2 linked regions of the Phyllobacterium zundukense genome follow. The protein of the gene in region 2 binds, or shares a complex with, the protein of the main gene of each other region. Links are inferred from orthologs where the notes say so. Each region holds a gene or a part of one and is shown on either strand. Other genes may lie near its edges.

Region 1 (3,416 bases), 2.5 Mb from region 2 along the record:
TTTCGGTGCCTTCGAGCGCCTCAAATTTCCCAACATGATGCTGGCAGCAGCCCATGGTGATTTTGATGCAGCCTTGCAAATGTGGCCAGTGGAATATTGGTTTGATCAACGCCTTGTCAAATTTTTTCCTGAATTTCATACTGCTCTAGGGGCTGGGGATCGTGTGTATATCGCGAAAACTCTACACCGGTTGGAAGCCGCGGCGGCCAGAGCTCTCGGAATGGAACATATCTGGGAGTCTACGCCGTTCCCGCTGGAGCTATGAAAGCCTGCAACCTTTTGCGGCGAATTGCCCTATCAATTTAAATCCATTTGGATTTTACGCGGGGGTGGGGGTATGTCTCAGCCATGGTTTTCTGGATTTCCGCTGCTGTTCTGACTGTAGTTGCGACGCTGCTTGTGCTTTTGCCATTGACGCGACGCGTTCAATCGCCCGTGTCGGACAATCAATACGATGTCGAGGTCTATCGCGATCAGCTGCGCGAACTTGATGCCGATGAAAAGCGCGGTCTGATCGACCCTGCCAGCAGCGAACAGGCACGCGCCGAAATCGGCCGCCGTCTTCTCAAATCGGCCAAGGCCGTGGAAGACGACAAGGCAATTGTCCGGCCAACGAAAAGCGCAACTCGCGAATGGCTCACGCTCGCAACTGTTCTTGCCATTCCATTGATTTCGTGGGGTATTTACACCAAGCTCGGTTCTCCGGATTTGCCAGCCCAGCCACTGGCGGAACGGCTTGCAAAGCCGGCGGATCAGAGTACCCCAGCCGAATTGATTGCACGTGCAGAAGCGCATCTCGCGCTCAATCCCGATGACGGGCAGGGCTGGGAAGTGCTCGCGCCCATCTATTTGCGAATGGGACGGCCCGGAGACGCTGTTGCCGCGTATCAGAACTCCATAAGGTTGAATGGTGACAGTGCGGGCCGGCAACTCGGTCTGGGTCAAGCCTTGACTGCGGAGACTGGTGGCAAGGTCACCGCCCGCGCGGAAGAAGCCTTCAAGCGCGCAATGACGCTTGATCCAAAAGACATGCGGCCGCAGTTTTATATCATTGATGGCTGGATGCAGCAGGGCCGCCTGCCTGAGGCGCGAGACCTGATCCGCAAGCTGCTGGCGGAGGCTCCTGCGGATGTTCCATGGCGCGATCAGGCGCAGGCTGCCTTGACTAGGCTCGATCATGAGATCGCCGGTGATGCGCCGGATGTCAGCGATGTCGAGAAAACCGGTCCGGATGCCTCGCAGGTTGAGGCCGCTGCAGGCATGAACAACCAGGACCGCGCCGCGATGATCGAGGGCATGGTTGCGAACCTTGCCGAAAAATTGAAACAATCGCCTGATGATGTCGAAGGCTGGGAGCGGCTTGTCCGATCCTATGTGGTTCTCAACCGGCCCAATGACGCATTGGAAGCGCTGGGCCGGGCGAGAAAGGTGCTGAGTGCAGACAAGCTTGCGCGGCTCGATGCGGTGGCCAACGAGCTTGGCCTTGCCGACGAACCGGACCAACCGGAGAACAATTGATGACGCGCAAACAGAAGCGGCTTTCGGTGATCGGGGGAGGATTGTTCGTCCTGGCGGTTGCAGCGGCACTGGTGCTGTTCGCGCTGCAGCAGAAGATCGCATTCTTTCGCATGCCGTCCGACATTCAGGCATCCGATGTCGAATCGGAGTCGCGCTTCCGCCTCGGCGGGCTGGTTGAAAAGGGCAGCGTCGTGCGCGGCGATGGCACGAGGATCAGTTTTTCCGTCACTGACCATGTCAAAAGCGTTCCCGTAACCTATGATGGTATTCTGCCGGATCTTTTCCGTGAAGATCAGGGCGTCGTGATCGAAGGCAAGTTTATGCCCGGTGGCGCGTTTGTTGCCGACAGCGTGCTCGCCAAACACGATGAGAATTATATGCCGAAGGAAGTTGCCGACAGCCTGAAAGCCAAGGGCGTCTGGCAGGGAGGGAGCCAGCAGTGACCGTCGAACTCGGACATTTCGCTTTGGTGCTGGCACTGGCGCTTTCGATTATCCAGGCTGTCCTGCCGGTGCTTGGCGCACGCCGCAACGACGACCGCATGATGGCTGTTGCGGTGCCGGCTTCGTTCACTGTGTTTGCCCTGATTGCACTGTCTTTTGTGGCACTGACCTCCGCGCACGTTCTCTCCGATTTTTCCGTGCAGAACGTCTTTGAAAACTCACACTCGCAAAAGCCGCTGCTCTACAAGTTCACGGGCGTGTGGGGCAATCACGAAGGCTCGATGCTGCTTTGGGTTTTGATCCTTAGTTTCTTCACGGCGCTCGTCGCCTTCTTTGGCAATAATCTGCCGCCAACGCTAAAAGCCAACGTCCTCGGCGTGCAAGCCTGGATCGGCAGCGCTTTCCTGCTGTTCATCGTTGGCACGTCCAATCCGTTCGCGCGGCTCAATCCGGCGCCCGTCGAAGGCCAGGATTTGAACCCGATCCTCCAGGATATCGGCCTCGCGATACACCCGCCCATGCTCTATCTCGGTTATGTAGGGTTCTCGGTCTGCTTCTCCTTTGCAGTTGCAGCTCTGATAGACGGTCGCATCGATGCGGCCTGGGCACGCTGGGTGCGTCCCTGGACACTGACTGCCTGGATATTCCTGACCGGCGGCATCGCCATGGGCTCCTACTGGGCTTATTACGAACTCGGCTGGGGCGGCTGGTGGTTCTGGGATCCCGTCGAAAATGCGTCGTTCATGCCATGGCTCGCCGGTACGGCATTGCTGCATTCGGCGTTGGTCATGGAAAAGCGATCGGCGCTGAAAATCTGGACCGTTCTCCTTGCCATCCTGACTTTTTCGCTGTCGCTGCTTGGTACATTTCTCGTTCGCTCGGGCGTGCTGACTTCAGTGCATACATTCGCCACCGATCCGGGCCGTGGCCTGTTCATCCTGGCGATTCTCGTGCTGTTCATTGGCGGATCGCTGGCGCTCTTCGCCTGGCGGGCGCAGACGCTGGCGCCTGGTGGGCTGTTTCAACCTATTTCGCGCGAGGGCGCGCTGGTCTTTAACAACCTGTTTCTGACCACCGCCGCCGCTACCGTACTGATCGGCACGCTCTATCCTCTACTGCTGGAATCGCTGACCGGCGAGAAGATCTCCGTCGGCGCACCGTTCTTTAATCTGACATTTGGCCCATTGATGATCCCGTTGCTTGCAGCCGTCCCGTTCGGGCCGCTGCTGGCGTGGAAACGCGGCGATATCCTCGCCGTAGCGCAGCGGTTGATGACGGCATTTTTCGTGGCGCTGCTCGTTGTCGCGGTCGTGCTCTACAAGACCTCGGCTTCCGGCGTGCTCGCCGCCTTCGGCATCGGCCTCGCTGTTTGGCTGATGCTCGGCGCAGTGACTGATCTGTCGCTCAAGGCCGGCATCGGCAAGACCTCACTTCGTGGGATGGCACAGCGTATCA
Region 2 (3,360 bases):
TTAAGGAAGCGGTAGCGTTCGCCGTTGCGTTCATATTCGAGATCGACATTGCGTTTGAAGGCCTGGGGATTGCCGAACTCGTCGACGATAACAGAGTGATCGATGACCAGGTCAACCGGAACAAGCGGATTGATCTTTTCCGGATCGCCACCGAGATTGACCATGGCGTCGCGCATCGCTGCAAGGTCCACGACTGCTGGAACCCCGGTAAAGTCCTGCATCAGGACGCGGGCCGGACGATAGGCAATTTCCGCACCGGCACTGCCGCGGTCGACGAGCCAGGCCGCGACGGCCTCGATGTCCTTCTTGAAAACCGAGCGGTTGTCTTCAAAACGAAGCAGATTTTCGAGAAGAACTTTCATCGAGAATGGCAGCTGGGAGATGCCTTCGAGGCCGTTCTTTTCGGCTTCGGTCAAACTGTAATAGACGTATTCCTTGTCACCCACGGCGAGGGTCTTACGACATTTGAAGCTGTCAATCTGAGACATTGTTGCGTTCGTCCTTATGCTGAGGCCTAAACCCGGGACGAACGCCTTTGCCGCGTTTCAAGGACGCGCTAAGGTGCGGGTGCAGTCATTTCCGCTGTCCGTCCCGCAACAGGTCCAATGAACCCGTATCGAGATCGGCCAAAATGGTTTCCACGCCGACCGCTGGCATGGTTGTCAGCTATATAGAGTTTTTCGCTGATCTGTGCCAGACCGGAATTAGTCTAAATTGTGTGCTGCGTCGAAATAATCACGTGGCGTTTCACAAGTACCAAAAAGCGGATCGGTCATGCGGTTAATCGCCGAGAATTTGGGTGGTGAACGGGGAGGAGAACTGTTGTTTTCCGGTCTTCATTTTGCTGTTTCCTCCGGTGAAGCGCTTATGGTGACCGGGCCCAACGGTTCAGGTAAATCGACCCTGCTTCGAATTATCGCAGGTCTGCTTGTCCAGGCGGAAGGAATGCTTCGGCTCGAGGGTGCGCCGGCCGCGTTTGAGGGGCTCGCCGCGGCCGCTCATTATCTTGGCCACCTCAATGCCATGAAGCCGGTTCTCAGCGTCGATGAAAACCTGCATTTCTGGCAATCGTTCAACGGACGCGGTCAGTATTCGATTGCCGAAGCGCTCGAACGCGTCAGTCTCGGCGAAATTGGTCACCTGCCTTTTGGCTATCTTTCGACCGGACAAAAACGCCGTGTCAGCATCGCCCGGCTTCTCGTCAGCGACCGGCCGGTGTGGCTCTTGGATGAGCCAACCGCCGGCCTGGACAAAGCATCGGAGACGCAGTTCACCGGACTTATGCGCGGACACCTGACAAGCGGCGGAATTATAGTTGCAGCGACCCATTTGCCGCTGGGACTTGAGGGATCGACGGAATTGGCCTTGGGAGCGGCCGCGTAATGGGCGCATTGTTCCTTCGTGACGTTCGACTGGGCTTGCGCGCTGGTGGCGGCGCGTTGGTTGGCATCCTGTTCTTTCTGGCGGTAATTGCCGTCGTTCCCTTTGGCGTGGGGCCCGATCTGAAGCTGCTTTCCCGCATCGGTGCGGCGATGTTGTGGATCGGAGCTCTGCTTGCGACCTTGCTCGGCCTCGACCGCCTGTTTCAGGCGGATCGTGATGATGGTTCGCTCGATCTCTTGATCATGGCGTCGGACCGGCACATGCTTCCACTTACAATTCTCGTCAAATGTCTGGCGCATTGGACAGTCAGCGTCTTGCCATTGGTCATTGCCTCGCCGCTGCTTGGGCTCTTCATGAACATGGAACCTGTGGCCATTGGTGCGACCGCCTTGACCCTTCTGGTTGGCACGCCGGCGATCACGCTGATCGGTGCTGTTGGCGCTGCGGTGGCGGTTTCGCTGCCGCGGGGCGGACTTTTGGTTTCTGTGATCATCCTGCCGCTGACGATACCGGTGCTGATTTTCGGCGTGTCTGCGTCCTATGGCGCAGTTGAAGATCCGGCACCGTTTCTGGCACCTTTCCTTATTCTTGCTGCGATTACGCTGTTTTTTGCAGTGCTGGGACCAATAGCCGCCGCAGCGGCGTTGAAGTCTTCAGCCGATTGACAGCGTGATGAATTGCGAAACGGGCATCAGAAAGCTAAGAGTATGTGATGAGTGACGCAGTATCCAAGACCGGACGATGGATCGACCTGGCCAACCCTACGCGGTTTTTGAGCCTGGCAGGTGGCATTCTGCCGTGGCTCGGCGGGCTCACTGTGCTGGTGCTGGCTATAGGCTTCTGGATGTCGATGAACGCGCCCGACGATTACCAGCAGGGCTCGACGGTCAAGATCATGTTCATCCACGTGCCTTTCGCATGGCTCTCGATGATGTGTTACACGATCATGAGCATCGCGGCGCTCGGAACGCTGGTATGGCGCCACCCGCTGGCCGATGTTTCCGCCAAGGCGGCTGCGCCGATCGGGGCGGTCTTCACTGCTTTGGCGCTGATCACCGGTTCACTTTGGGGTAAGCCGATGTGGGGCACGTGGTGGGTCTGGGATGCGCGGCTCACGTCCGTTTTTGTCCTGTTTCTGATGTATCTCGGGATCATCACGCTCACCCGCGCCATGGATGATCCGGCAAAATCGGCAAAGGCTACGGCTATTCTCACCCTTGTCGGCTTCATCAATATTCCGATCATCAAGTTTTCGGTCGACTGGTGGAACACGTTGCATCAACCTGCGTCAGTGCTGCGCATGGGTGGCTCAACCCTCGACCCGTCTTATCTTAAGCCGTTGCTGGTCATGGCAATCGGTTTCACCCTGCTATTTTTCACGTTGCATCTGATGGCGATGCGCAATGAAATCTGGCGTCGCCGCGTCACGGCGATGCGCCGCGTTGCTGCCCGCAGCGCCGATCGGGGAACAGTGTCATGACGAGCCATACCGGTTTCGTGCTTGCCTCCTATGGCGCTGCCATCATTGTCCTTGCTGCCTTGATCGGATGGATTTTCATCGATCAACGCAGCCAGCGTCAGGCGCTGCAGGAGCTGGAATCGCGCGGGGTGCGTCGCAGGTCCGAGACGAAGATGGATAACGCATCGTGACGGGGCAGGAGCAAGTCGAAAAGGCTCCACGTAAGCGCGGTCTGTTCTTTGTCTTTCTGCCGCTTATCCTGTTTGCCGCCCTAGCCGCTGTTTTCGCATTCCAGCTTGCGTCGGGCCGCGATGAATCTGTTATTCCGTCGGCGCTGATTGGCAAACCCGCTCCCAATGTGTCGCTGCCGGCCGTGAGCGGCTTGCAAAAGGATGGCCAGCCACTTCCCGGGCTTGATCCGGCAGACTTCAAGGGGCAGGTCACGCTCGTCAATGTTTTTGGCTCCTGGTGTGTGCCCTGCCGTGTCGAACACCCGCTGCTCATGCAATTGGGTGAAG

The links.
Region 1: the proteins of ccmB (region 2) and ccmE are in contact, whole or in part, in a solved structure (PDB 8CE8), measured with the Escherichia coli proteins. The link is inferred for Phyllobacterium zundukense from one-to-one orthologs.

The regions. Positions count from the first base shown.
Region 1 is NZ_CP104973.1:3,690,473-3,693,888, reverse strand. Bases 257-3,239 are described here. They hold ccmE (cytochrome c maturation protein CcmE), read left to right. Parts: upstream 257-1,517; coding sequence 1,518-1,961; downstream 1,962-3,239. Other genes in these bases: ccmI (c-type cytochrome biogenesis protein CcmI), read left to right, coding at 349-1,518; N8E88_RS30550 (hypothetical protein), read left to right, coding at 257-265. In the rest of the region: more of N8E88_RS30550, read left to right, coding at 1-256. UniProt on the Escherichia coli protein: Heme chaperone required for the biogenesis of c-type cytochromes. Transiently binds heme delivered by CcmC and transfers the heme to apo-cytochromes in a process facilitated by CcmF and CcmH.
Region 2 is NZ_CP104973.1:1,158,031-1,161,390, forward strand. The notes cover bases 289-3,215. They hold ccmB (heme exporter protein CcmB), read left to right. Parts: upstream 289-1,382; coding sequence 1,383-2,048; downstream 2,049-3,215. Other genes in these bases: acnA (aconitate hydratase AcnA), read right to left, coding at 289-488; ccmA (heme ABC exporter ATP-binding protein CcmA), read left to right, coding at 775-1,383; N8E88_RS18035 (heme ABC transporter permease), read left to right, coding at 2,093-2,863; ccmD (heme exporter protein CcmD), read left to right, coding at 2,860-3,033; N8E88_RS18045 (DsbE family thiol:disulfide interchange protein), read left to right, coding at 3,030-3,215. In the rest of the region: more of acnA, read right to left, coding at 1-288; more of N8E88_RS18045, read left to right, coding at 3,216-3,360. UniProt on the Escherichia coli protein: Required for the export of heme to the periplasm for the biogenesis of c-type cytochromes.